DNA from 4 places in the Pseudoalteromonas nigrifaciens genome. Region 1 is predicted to be linked to each of the others. Evidence: predicted binding sites of a transcription regulator. Region 1 holds the regulator's gene; each other region holds the start of a gene.
The links. Region 1 encodes LexA, which represses DNA repair genes until DNA is damaged. Its sites were predicted from a motif close to TACTGTATNNNNATACAGTA; they were not measured.

Region 1 (3,199 bases):
TATTGATCGGTAATACCAGAGGCTTATCTACCTCAAGTAAATAGTTGGGGTTTTTATCGGCTAGGTTAGCAATTTCATTTTGCGGTGTGGCAAGTATTGAGTAAAACTCAACATCTTCCCCCATATATTCGTAATGCCATTTCCATTGTGAACCAGTTACTTTAATAGTGATATCCGCTTTACTGGCATCTTCCATCGCTATTAATGTTTTAGTTGCGGGGACTGCCATTGCTATTAAAATAACAAATGGAATTGCTGTCCAGAGTATTTCTACTTTGGTACTTTCGTGAAATTGAGCAGCAACTGCTCCTTTAGATTTACGATGATGAATAAGTGCCCAAAACATAACGGCAAATACAATCACGCCTATTACACAGCATATTAAAAATATGGTCATGTGTAGTTGATAAACATTATTACTTATATCGGTTACGCCTTTGCGCATATTATATTGGCTATTTGCCAATGCTAACTGCGGAAAAACAAACAATATAAGCCACAAGGTAGAGCTCAATTTACCCATGTGACAGCTCCTTTAATACTGTTGCGAGTGCAAAACAAAAAGACATAAGCTTTAAATGCCAATTTGTTATTTTTGTATTGCTGCCGGATATATAAATATATTTTCTCAAAACTAAAGCTGTGAGTTATTGTTAGTCCAGCCCATTAACAATTAGTTAATAATTGAACAACTAGCAAGTTTTAGTTTGAAAAATAATCAAATAATATTAGGGGATTAGCGTAAATATGGGATTTATTTAATTTTGTTCTAAGCAGGAAGTGAGCAACAGCAAGGGTTACAAATAAAAAGACAGCGATAACGAGTATTAAATACTTAAATGATAAAAAACATAAACTTAATATAATTTTTTCATTGCAGCGGAATTTTCACAAAAAAAAGGCAAAAAAAAGCGCACTAAAAAGTGCGCATTAATTATCTGAGCTATTAAATTATGCCGATATTTTACATAGCTATAACAGCTTAATTGTCACATCCAGTCAGCATTACGAATAACCCCAACAGCTAAGCCTTCAATATTAAAAGATTCGTTTTCAAGATCCACTTCTATCGACGAAAATTCTTTATTTTCAGCATGCAATAATACTTTTTTGCCTGCTTTTTCTAAGCGTTTTACCGTTACATCGTCATCAACGCGGGCAACAATAACTTGGCCATTTTCGGCAACTTGAGTGCGATGAACAGCCAGTAAATCACCATCCATAATACCAATATCTCGCATGCTCATACCATTTACACGCAATAAAAAATCGGCAGCGGGTTTAAACATTAACGGGTCAATTTTACAATGGCTCTCAACATGTTGTTGCGCCAAAATAGGTTCGCCGGCAGCTACACGGCCTATTAACGGTAAACCAAGTTGTTCTGGTTCATCTTCTTCAATAAGTTGAATACCACGGCTAGCGCCTGGTTTCATTTTAATAGCGCCTTTTTTAGCCAGCGCTTTTAAATGCTCTTCTGCTGCATTAGCACTTTTAAAGCCTAATGTTTGTGCAATTTCTGCGCGTGTAGGAGGCATACCAGTGTCTTTAATAAACACTTTAATAAGTTCGAGTATTTGCGCTTGGCGGTTAGTTAATGGTCGCATACAACTGGTTTTCCATACAGTACATTTAACTGTGAGTATATACAGTTATCTGAAAATCGCAAATTTAAATTACTCCTCGCCTTTGCTGCCAAAGGTGGCATTGGTCTAAGCTTAAAATTACCAAGTAAATTACAGATAAAATTACGCAGATCACGATAGTGTTAGTTTTACGTTACATTAATTACATAACTACTAAGTTGTTGCTGTTATTAAAAATTAGTTAACTATCGTTTTTGTAATGGGCCTTAACTTCATCAATGTGAATTAACGGAGAGTGTTATGAATATCACTGTAGCGGTAATAATTAACGGTCCTAAACGTAAAGTATGGGCGGCAATAACTGACATCGAAAACAGTGCCAATATGCTGTCTGGCATTATTGATGTAAAAATAATCGAGAAGCCACCACAAGGGCTAGTGGGCCTAAAATGGTTAGAAACACGAAAAATTTTTGGCAAAGCAGCCTCAGAAACCATGTGGATCACCGAAGCTGTTACTAATGAATACTATTGCACTCGCGCAGAAAATGGCGGGGCAGTTTATACCACTAAGCTGTCACTTACCGCCGCCGAACCTAGCACCTGTTTAACCATGACTTTTTCTGATAGCTCTGAGTCTATTTGGGTAAAAATGATCTCTGCAGTGATAGGGTTTTTTCTTAAAAGTTCGATGCGTAAAATGCTAAAAAAAGATCTCGATGAAATTAAGCACTATGTAGAAAGCAAAAAGTAGCACTGTATTACCATGCAGTAGCTGCACTAATTTGGCTATCATATCGCCATGAAAAATCGTATTATCGGTTATCGTTTTCAACCTTTAAAGGAGTAACAATGAGTATTTGGCATCAACCTATTACTTTAGCGTTTTGTAAGCAGTTAGACCAAGGCATAAATGGCCAAGGTACACTGATGAAAACCATGGGGATTGAAATAACTGAAATTGGTGATGATTACTTAGTTGCCACTATGCCAGCAATTCCTGCGCACCATAACCCTATAGGCATGGTGCATGGCGGAGCAAACGTGGTTTTAGCCGAAAGTGTTGCCAGCTACGCGGCTAATTTTGTGGTCGACTTCACTAAATTTTATTGTGTAGGGCAAGAGATCAGTGCCAGCCATTTAAAAGCCTCGCGTAATGGCACCTTAACCGCCACCGCAAAAGCGTTTCATATTGGCAAACGTAGCTCAGTATGGGAAATAAAAATAACGAATAGTCGCGGCGAGCTTTGCTGCGTATCAAAAATGACCGCAGCTGTTGTAGAGCGCAAAGGCTAACGCTATTTTTCTAGCGGGTAAATAGTAATTTCCATGCCTGCACCAATTGCCGATATACGTAATAATGTATCGGCGTGCAGCGCTTGGTTAAAACACTTTGGCGAAGTGCCCGATTCAAAACCAATATCAAAGGTACGGCGCGAACAACTCAACCATTGCTTAAGTGCAGCCCGCGAGCATGACTCTACTAACTCACATAAGTGGTTAATTGCTTTATCCGGTGAAGATATTTCGCCTGTTACTTCTATACGCGCTAACTGACGGTATTCGTCTTTATCATAATGTAAAATAGTGGCGATTTTTTTTAGGTCAGCTACA
Region 2 (3,199 bases), 1.5 Mb from region 1:
CCCATACAATTTTGTATGGGCTTTTTTTATTGATAGATAAATAAGTTTTTTAAGATAAAAATGCAAACTTAACAATAAACAATGCCGTTAAAATCCACACACTAATACTTACTTGATCCTTTTTACCGCATAACACCTTAACCGCGGTGTAAGAAATAAACCCAAGCGCTATACCATGAGCAATAGAAAATGTCAGCGGGGTCATTAATAACACCACACTAACAGGAATGGCATCTGTCATGTCGTCCCAGTTTACAAACTTTAAGTTTTGTAGCATAAGTACCGAAACATATAAAATAGCACCGGCAGTGGCATACGCTGGCACCATTTGCGCTAGTGGCGCAAAAAACATCATCAATAAAAAACAAATACCCACAACAACGGCTGTTAAGCCTGTGCGTCCGCCTACAGAAACGCCAGCCACCGACTCTATGTAAGATGTAGTAGTAGATGTACCAAGCATTGCACCAGCAATAGTGGCAGTGCTATCAGCGCTAAGAGCGCGCCCTAAACGTGGCATATTGCCTTTTTCATCTGCAAGCCCTGCTTTTTGCGTGACCGCAACCAAGGTGCCTGAGGTATCAAATAAATCTACAAATAAAAATGCAAAAATAACACTCAACATTGAAAGCTCAAATGCCGCACTAAAATCAAGTTGCATAAAGGTTGGTAAAATTGACGGCGGCATAGACATAACCCCCTGATATTCAACCAAACCAAAAGCCAAAGCAATACCTGTTACCAGTAAAATACTAATTAACACACCACTTTTAAAATCGCGATATAACAATGCCGCAATCACAAAAAAACTTAAAATAGCAAGTAATGGCCCAGGTGCAGTAATATCACCTAGTTGCACTAAGGTTGCAGGGCTAGATACTATGATCCCTGCACTTTTAAGCGCAATTAGCGCCAAAAAAGCACCAATACCGGTCGCTATTGCTTGTTTTAGCACCAGTGGAATGGCATTAATAATCCACTCTCGTACTTTAAATAAACTTAAAAATAAAAATATACAACCCGACATAAACACAGCACCTAATGCCGCTTCCCAGGTATAGCCCATTCCTAAAACAACGCCATAGGTAAAAAAAGCATTTAATCCCATACCCGGCGCTAACGCTAACGGATAATTGGCCCATAGGCCCATAATAAAACAGCCTATTGCAGCTGCAATACATGTAGCTACAAACGCAGCGCCTTGATCCATTCCTGCTTGGGCAAGCATTGCTGGATTAACAAAAACAATATAAACCATAGTAATAAAAGTAGTCATACCGGCAACACATTCACGTTGTACTGAGGAATCATTTGCGCGGATTTTAAATAAGGCTTCGAGCATAACAAACTTAAGGTAGTAAAAAGTGGCGAGATTTTAGCATAAAAATAGCGAAATACCGGACATTTTACCTTGTTATGCATTAAGTTATTGAAGTAGCTGAAATAATAAATATGACACGGTAATACGTATGTACTTCAGGTTTTAAAAATAATAATTACCGTGCTTATATGCTGAGCAATCAGCTTTACTTTAACGTAAATAATAGAGCATAAAGTACTGTATAGGTGCTATTCGCCGCATAACTTTAATAAAAAATATAAATATATACCTAAAATATTAACGCTCTGTTTTTAATAGTTATTTTTGTTTTTTTATCCGTGTAAAAATTTAAAACTGAATGACTGTACAAATAATTAGCAAAAAAACACTTGCACCATAACACTGTATAAACTACTGTATATGGGTACTGTATAAAAACCCAGTGAGTGAGAAATTTATGTTACAGCCTATTACCGTAAGAACCGTTAAAAGTTATCAGCAAGACGATAAAAGTGATTGTGTAAATTTAATTCAAATTGAAGATGAAATTTCAGCAACCTTTGAATTGCTTAAAGTATTACACCAATACAACAGCTTAAATGCATGGACACTGCTGATTGCCCCTGACCATGTACCGAGTAAAGCCTTGCTTGATTCATGCTCCATTGACACCAGCAAATTACTGGTGATCAGGCAAAAACATTTAGTAAACTTAGAGTATGTACTTAGCTCGGCGCTGCACAACGGAAACTTTGCTGCGGTTATTACCTGGACTGATATTATTAATGATCAACAGCTGACACAGCTATCATTAAATTTAAGCACTACAAATACTAAGCTTTACTGTTTTACTAAAAATACTCACAACCTTGAGATACCACTAACTCAATAAGCTTGTTAAACTCGTGTTTTAAACACTTTATATTAATATTATGACCTCATTAACGACTTCTCCTTGCTTTTGTGGCAGCCAGCAAAATTATGCTGACTGCTGTGAACCACTTCATTTAGCATCAAAAATAGCTGAAACACCTGAGCAACTTATGCGTGCTCGCTACAGTGCATATGTACTTAAAAATGCAACTTATGTTTATCAAACTTATGCAAGTGAAAAACAGGCAGAAAACCCTGTAAAAGAGATTAAAGACTTTGCTGATAGCTGCCGCTTTATAAAGCTAACCGTCATCGACACTGAGCACGATGCAAGCGAAGGCTTTGTAACATTTAAAGTAAATTACTTTTACCAAAACCTATATTGCGAGTTGCACGAAAAGTCGTTGTTTATTAAACAAGATGGGCAGTGGCGCTACCTTGAAGGCACACTATTTCCGGTAGCCGATATTAAAATAAGCAGAAATGACAACTGCCCTTGCCAAAGTGGCAAAAAATATAAAAAGTGTCATAGCGTATAACAAACTGCAGCTGTGCGGTGAGTAAAGTAGGTAATTACAGGCAACTGAACCTTAAATACATCCAATAGCCATGCCTAGGGTTGGCTGTTACAGGCGATGTGTATGGCTAAAATAAAATTTTACTTTCGAGCAACTATTGGCAATTTACATACCTATAGGCCTGTGTTAATAACTGCTCTACCGTATATTTTGGTATTGGGTTCGCTGCGCTTTAAAAGCACACTGTATTTCGCCCTTGTGCTTTAGCGGCGTACATTTTTTTATCTGCGCGTTGCAAAATATCCATGTTGCCTTCGTCTGATTGCAATAACGTAGCTCCACCTATACTTATAGTGACAAATTCAAACTCTGAGTACTTATGTAAAACACCTAAGCCATATATGTTATTTTTAATTTTTTCAGCAACACAGCGAGCGCCTTCCTCGTTGGTATGGGGTAGCACAACCACAAATTCTTCGCCGCCATA
Region 3 (3,199 bases), 1.1 Mb from region 1:
TTCGAGCACTGGCCCTGAGGTTGCCTTTATATTTACCTGCAGCTCGTTGGCAACAATATTAGCTAATGTAGTTTTACCCAAACCTGGTGGGCCAAAAATAAGCAGGTGATCGAGTGCTTCGCCTCGGCTACGGGCCGCTTCAATAAAAATTTCCATTTGCTGTTTAACATGCGGTTGACCACGGTAATCGGCGAGTAATTTTGGCCTAATTGCACGGTCTATAGAGTCTTCGTTGGGTTTTTCAGTCGCGTCAATTAAGCGATCAGCTTCGATCATAGGTTACTCACAGCATAGATTTTAAAGATTCTTTAATAAGAACCTCAGTAGACATATCGGGTTTACTTACTGATTTTACTGCTTTTTGCGCTTGTGGCAATTTATAACCTAGCGACACCAAAGCCGACACAGCATCATCGGCGGCATTATTAGCAATTGTTGCGTCGCTAAACGGCTCAATAACCGCACTGTCGCTGAAAGGGGTGAATAAATCGTTGCCCCAATTTTTTAATCTGTCTTTCATTTCGAGTACTAGCCGCTCGGCGGTTTTTTTACCTACACCGGGTAATTTAACTAAGCTTGTGGAGTCTTCGTTATTTACACAGCTTACAAATTGCTGCGCCGACATACCCGACAAAATAGCTAAACCTAGCTTTGGCCCTACGCCATTGGCTTTTAATAACTCTCTAAATAAGGCACGCTCTACTTTATTGTTAAAGCCAAACAATAGTTGTGCATCTTCGCGTACTACAAAATGAGTATAAACAATGGCATTTTCGCCAACTTTAGGTAAGTCGTAAAAGCAGGTCATTGGCATTTGCACTTCGTAGCCAACACCATTTACCTCTAATAATATTTCGGGAGGTTGTTTTTCTACTAAAATACCATTTAAGCGACCAATCATAGTTATTTCCTTAAACGTCCTCTAACGGTTTTGCTTGCGCTACCCGCTAGTTTTATTAAATTTTGTTCTGAGTGCGCATGGCAAATAGCAATAGCCAGTGCATCGGCGGCATCAGCTTGTGGCGTACCAGGTAGTTTTAAAATGTTTTTAACCATATGCTGTACTTGAGTTTTATCGGCGCCACCATTGCCTACTACGGCTTGTTTTATTTGCCTTGCTGAGTATTCAAATACTGGTAAGTCGGCCATTGCAGCGCCTACAATAGCAGCACCACGTGCTTGGCCTAGCTTTAAGGCTGAGTCGGGATTGTGCGCCATAAACACTTTTTCTATCGCGAAGGTTTCTGGCGAAAACTGCTCTATAAGCTGGGTAATGCCTTGGTAAATCATTTTAAGTCTTATATGAAACTCATGATCCGCTAATTTAATGCAACCACTGCCTAAATAAGTGAATTTAGACCCCTGATGCGCTACAACACCGTAGCCAGTTAAGCGTGAGCCTGGATCAATCCCTAAAATTATGGCCAAAAAGCACTCTCATTATTGTTATTCGTTAATTAGGCTAATAATGCCAGAGCACTGTATAAATTACCAGTAACAATAAAACAAAAACGCCCACTTAAGTGGGCGTTTTCCTTTTGCTTAAATATTGGCAACTTAACCTAACGCACGCACCAGCCCTTGGGTGTTTTGCTTAAGTGTGCGAGCAATCATAAAATAGCCTAACCCCGCTACAAACACTCCACCTGCCACCGGTCCTATTATCCAAATATGTGGATGTAATTTACCCGCCAGATCAAATAACTGCTGCTGTACAATTAATAGTGCAATATCACTAAAAAAAGCGGCAACTAAGCCGGCCAAACCACCAAGCAATAAAAATTCATATAAAGTGGCGTTTTTAATTAGCCGGCTTTTTGCACCAAGTGTGCGCAGTATTACAATTTCTTGCATGCGCTCGCCTAAGCTTGCTTGCACTTGCGATATTAATACCAGTGCACCACACAACACCACAATAGTAAGTACAAAGCCAATTGCAAGTGACACTTGCTCTATGGTTGATTGTATTTGTTTAACAAAGTTACCTACATCTATGGCCGTGACCGTTGGGTAGCTGCGCAGCAATTGACTAAAGTCGCGTTTTTGATCAGGCTCAATACGTACCGACGAAATATACGTTGCCGGAAAGTCTTTGAGCACATCAGGACTTAAAATAATAAAAAAGTTTGGCTTAAGGGTGGCCCAGTTTACTTTACGCACACTGGTAATTTTAGCGTCAAACGACTGCGCACCAATTAAAAACGTTAACGTGTCGCCAAGTTCAACATCTAAACGCTCAAGCATAGACTCCTCAATAGATGCCTCTGCTAATGTGTTTTCATTAAACCACTGCCCTTGCACTATTTCGTTTTGCGCTGGCGGCGTTTCAAGCCAGGTTAAATTTAGCTCGCGACCAATACCAGCGCGTGCCTCTTCATCTTTTTTCTCGTTGTCTTGCAATGATACTTCTCGCGCTACCAGCTCGCCATTTACCGCATTTACCCGGCCACGAATAGTAGGGTAAAACTCCGATACCTGAATGTTTTTTTGCGCCAAATAAGTATTAATTGGCTCAAGTTCGTTTTGGGTAATATTGACTAAAAATGCATTGGGAGCATCGTCTGGTAACTGCGACTGCCAATCGGCTATCATGTCGTTTTTAAGTACCACTAAAAATAGTAATAGCTTAATAGCGAGGGAAAAGCTGATCAGCTGGACTGCATTCACATTTGCACGCTTTTGAATTGACGCAATTGCCAGCGACCAACTATTACCCGGCTTTAAGCCCAATTTACGGCCACCACCAAATATAACTTTAGACACCAAAAACAACACGCCAATTAAAGTAAGGGTTGAGGCAAACAAAATCAGAGTAATTTTTATATTATTGCTAAATAGCCACATGAGTAAAAACACGGTAAACGCACTCATAGCTAAGTGCACCCGGCTAACCGCTAGTTTATCGCCTAAGTTACGACGCAGCACTCGCAATGGCGGAATATCAAATAAATCAAATAAGGGCTTGATAGAAAACATCACAGCACAAATTACACCTGTACTAATTGCCACTAACCACGGCTTAAAACCCGCCATTGGCAACGTTGTACCCATGCTTTTTGCTAAATAATGTGTCGCAATTTCTTGTAAACCATAGCCAATTAATAAACCCACTGTTACCGCCATTAAACACACCATTAATAAATGTGTAAGGTAAATTTTGCGGATCATTGCCCGGCTACCACCTAAGGTTTTCATCATA
Region 4 (3,199 bases), 570 kb from region 1:
AGGATTAACTATGTCTGATCAAGAGTGCAAGTGCCCACCCCCAGGTTTACCTGCGTGGATGGGGACATTCGCAGATTTAATGTCGCTATTAATGTGCTTTTTTGTGCTCTTGCTTGCGTTTTCTGAAATGGATGTACTTAAATTTAAACAAATTGCCGGTTCGATGAAATTTGCATTTGGTGTACAAAATAAAATAGAAGTTAAAGATATTCCCAAAGGCACATCAGTTATTGCTATGGAGTTTACTCCGGGCAAGCCAGAGCCTACCCCAATTGAAACAATTCAACAGCAAACGGTAGAAATGACCCAGCAAATGTTAGAGTTTCAGGCAGGTGATGAAAGCTCAGCAGGCGGAAGGCAAGAGCAGCGGGGCGATAAACGTGGTGGCGAGTCTCGTAGTACTTCCAAAGAGCAAGCATCGGATCAAGCAATTTCAGCGGCCGATCAACAGCAAACAAACGACTTAGTTAAAAAAATCGCCCAGCAATTAGAAAAACAAATAATTGATGGTGCCATAGAGCTTGAATCATTAGGGCAGCAAATAATTATTCGTATTCGTGAAAATGGCTCTTTCCCTTCGGGTAGTGCATTTTTACAACCTAAGTTTAAACCCATTATTCAAGAAATTGGCGTGCTATTAAAAGATGTGCCTGGAGAAATTACTGTGTCGGGGCATACCGACGATTTTCAGGTTTCAAACGAGTTATATATTAATAACTGGGATCTTTCATCTAAGCGTGCAGTTGCAGTAGCTAGTGAGCTGCAAAAAGTAGTTGGATTTGATAAAAATAGAATGATGGTAGTAGGGCGTGCTGAAACCCGGCCGTTAGTGCCAAATGACAGCAATGAAGATCGCCGTCGTAATCGTCGCGTTGAAATATCTATTTTACAAGGAAAAGCCAAAGAGTCTGATCCTATCGATGTAAGGTAGCAGTCATTTTATTAAAAATACACTTGGCTTAAGCAAACTAAGTGTAATTGATTTCAGGTGACTTTTAGTCAAAATTAACTAAAAGTCACCACCTCAGCCAAATACCTCAGAGTTGTTAAATAGTACGGTTTAATAAAAACATCCCACGCTGTGAATTGATATGCTAAACTACTGTGTATATAAACAGTAAAAGAGCTTGCTTATGAAACTCTATATTGCCGAAAAGCCGTCATTAGGGCGTGCTATTGCCGACGCGTTACCAAAACCGCACAAAAAGCACGATGGCTACATTGAAGTTGCAAATGGTGATTGCGTATCTTGGTGTATTGGTCATTTGCTCGAGCAAGCCGAGCCCGATGACTATGATGAGCGCTTTAAAAAGTGGCAGTTTGAGCACCTACCTATCATTCCTGAGCAGTGGCAATTAAAAGCAAAAACTAAAACTCGCAAGCAACTTACTGTGTTAAAAAAGCTAATCAAACAGGCTACAGCACTAGTGCATGCAGGTGATCCCGATAGAGAAGGGCAATTACTTGTCGATCAAGTTATTGAAGAAGCCAAAATAAGTAAAACTAAAAAGCAGCATATTCAACGCTTATTAATTAGTGATTTAAACTTAGCTGCAGTAAAAAAAGCATTAACGACTATGCGATCTAACCGTGAGTTTATTCCGTTGAGCGTTTCAGCCTTAGCGCGCTCTCGTGCTGATTGGTTGTTTGGTATGAATTTAACCCGCGCTTATACTTTAGCAGGGCAAAAAGCTGGGTTTGGTAACGTACTTTCTGTGGGACGAGTACAAACACCCATACTTGGCTTGGTGGTTAATAGAGATAATGACATAGCAAATTTCGTATCGAAGCCATTTTATGAAGTATTAGCCCACTTAGTCACCCCCGAAAAACAATCATTTAGTGCAAAATGGATACCCAGTAAGGCATGTGAGCCTTATCAAGACGAAGAAGGGCGAGTATTAAATAAAGCATTGGCTGAAAACGTAGCCTCGCGTATCACACAGCAAAATGCTGAGCTAACGGCGCTTGAACAAAAACAAAAAAAACAAACTGCGCCACTGCCTTATAACTTATCTGCTTTGCAGATAGACGCGGCAAAAGCATTTGCTATGCCAGCGCAAAAGGTGCTGGATATATGCCAAACTCTTTATGAGCGTCATAAGTTAATTACCTACCCGCGTTCAGACAACCGCTACTTACCTAATGATCATCACCAAGATGCGTCTGTTATTTTAAAAGCTATAAGCACTAATGGCGGGCAAGGTGTTGAGTTAGTAAAAGCAGCTGATAGTAAAAAACGTAGTAAATGTTTTAACGATTCAAAAGTGGCTGCGCATCACGCCATTGTCCCTACGGCAAAACAGTTAAAGTCGGCAAGTTTAGGTAGCGATGAGACAAAGGTTTATCAATTAATATGTCGTCATTATTTAATACAGTTTTATCCCGACTATATTTACAACGAAACTAAAGCAGAGATAACTATTGCTGGCGGGTTATTTAAAGCAAATGCAAAGCAAGATGTAAGCTTGGGTTTTAAGGTGCTAATGGGTAAGTCTGAATTAAAAGATGAAGCCACGCTACCGCCTTTAACAAAAGGCATGTTACTTTTTTGCTCGCAAGGGGAGGTTGTTGAAAAATATACCTCACCGCCAGCGCACTTTAGTGATGCGACTTTACTTGCAGCCATGACAGGCATAAGCCGCTATGTACAAGATCCACAGATAAAAAAAGTACTTAAAGACACCGATGGCTTAGGCACAGAGGCAACGCGAGCGGGGATCATTGAATTATTATTTAAACGCCGTTTTTTAAAACGTGAAGGTAAATTAATTAAAGCAACCGAAACCGGGAGTGCACTTATTAGTGTGCTGCCGCAAGGTTTAGTTCGCCCCGATTTAACCGCTAAATGGGAGTCGAGCTTAGGTGATATTGCACAGCAAGTAATGAGCTATCAGCAATTTTTACAGCCTTTACTTGCCGACTTAAATAGTTTTGTACAACAAGCTGCAAATTGCGATAGCAATGTATTTGCAAAGCTGCCTAAAACTTCAGCTAAAAAGCGTTTTGTTAAACGTGGCCAAAAAACGCCTTATAAAAAGTCAAGTTATAAAAAAAGCTCTGTTACAGGTTAACTACAGAGCTATTATTTAAATAAAACTATTGATTAAACAAAGTTACCGCTGCATTACTCATGGCTTTAATGCCAGTTGGTAGTGCGACTTTATAGTCTGGGGCAAACTTACTTGAATGCAGTGAA

Region 2: the regulator LexA is predicted to act here: its motif matches at 1,734-1,753, upstream of PNIG_RS06295 (SulA-like leucine-rich domain-containing protein).
Region 3: the regulator LexA is predicted to act here: its motif matches at 1,478-1,497, upstream of ruvC (crossover junction endodeoxyribonuclease RuvC).
Region 4: the regulator LexA is predicted to act here: its motif matches at 1,101-1,120, upstream of PNIG_RS13165 (DNA topoisomerase III).

What each region holds. Positions count from the first base shown of each region.
Region 1 is NZ_CP011036.1:3,350,240-3,353,438, forward strand. Features, by position in the region: gene coxB (cytochrome c oxidase subunit II) at 1-523, opposite strand, end outside; gene lexA (transcriptional repressor LexA) at 990-1,607, opposite strand; gene PNIG_RS15805 (SRPBCC family protein) at 1,887-2,339, shown strand; gene PNIG_RS15810 (PaaI family thioesterase) at 2,438-2,881, shown strand; gene PNIG_RS15815 (hypothetical protein) at 2,884-3,199, opposite strand, start outside.
Region 2 is NZ_CP011036.1:1,292,518-1,295,716, reverse strand. Features, by position in the region: gene PNIG_RS06300 (NCS2 family permease) at 50-1,342, opposite strand; gene PNIG_RS06295 (SulA-like leucine-rich domain-containing protein) at 1,779-2,213, shown strand; gene PNIG_RS06290 (YchJ family protein) at 2,254-2,733, shown strand; gene PNIG_RS06285 (GGDEF domain-containing response regulator) at 2,945-3,199, opposite strand, start outside.
Region 3 is NZ_CP011036.1:2,285,060-2,288,258, forward strand. Features, by position in the region: gene ruvB (Holliday junction branch migration DNA helicase RuvB) at 1-276, opposite strand, end outside; gene ruvA (Holliday junction branch migration protein RuvA) at 284-901, opposite strand; gene ruvC (crossover junction endodeoxyribonuclease RuvC) at 904-1,428, opposite strand; gene PNIG_RS10935 (ABC transporter permease) at 1,558-3,199, opposite strand, start outside.
Region 4 is NZ_CP011036.1:2,778,509-2,781,707, reverse strand. Features, by position in the region: gene pomA (flagellar motor protein PomA) at 1-8, shown strand, start outside; gene PNIG_RS13170 (flagellar motor protein MotB) at 11-931, shown strand; gene PNIG_RS13165 (DNA topoisomerase III) at 1,134-3,074, shown strand; gene PNIG_RS13160 (M20 metallopeptidase family protein) at 3,100-3,199, opposite strand, start outside.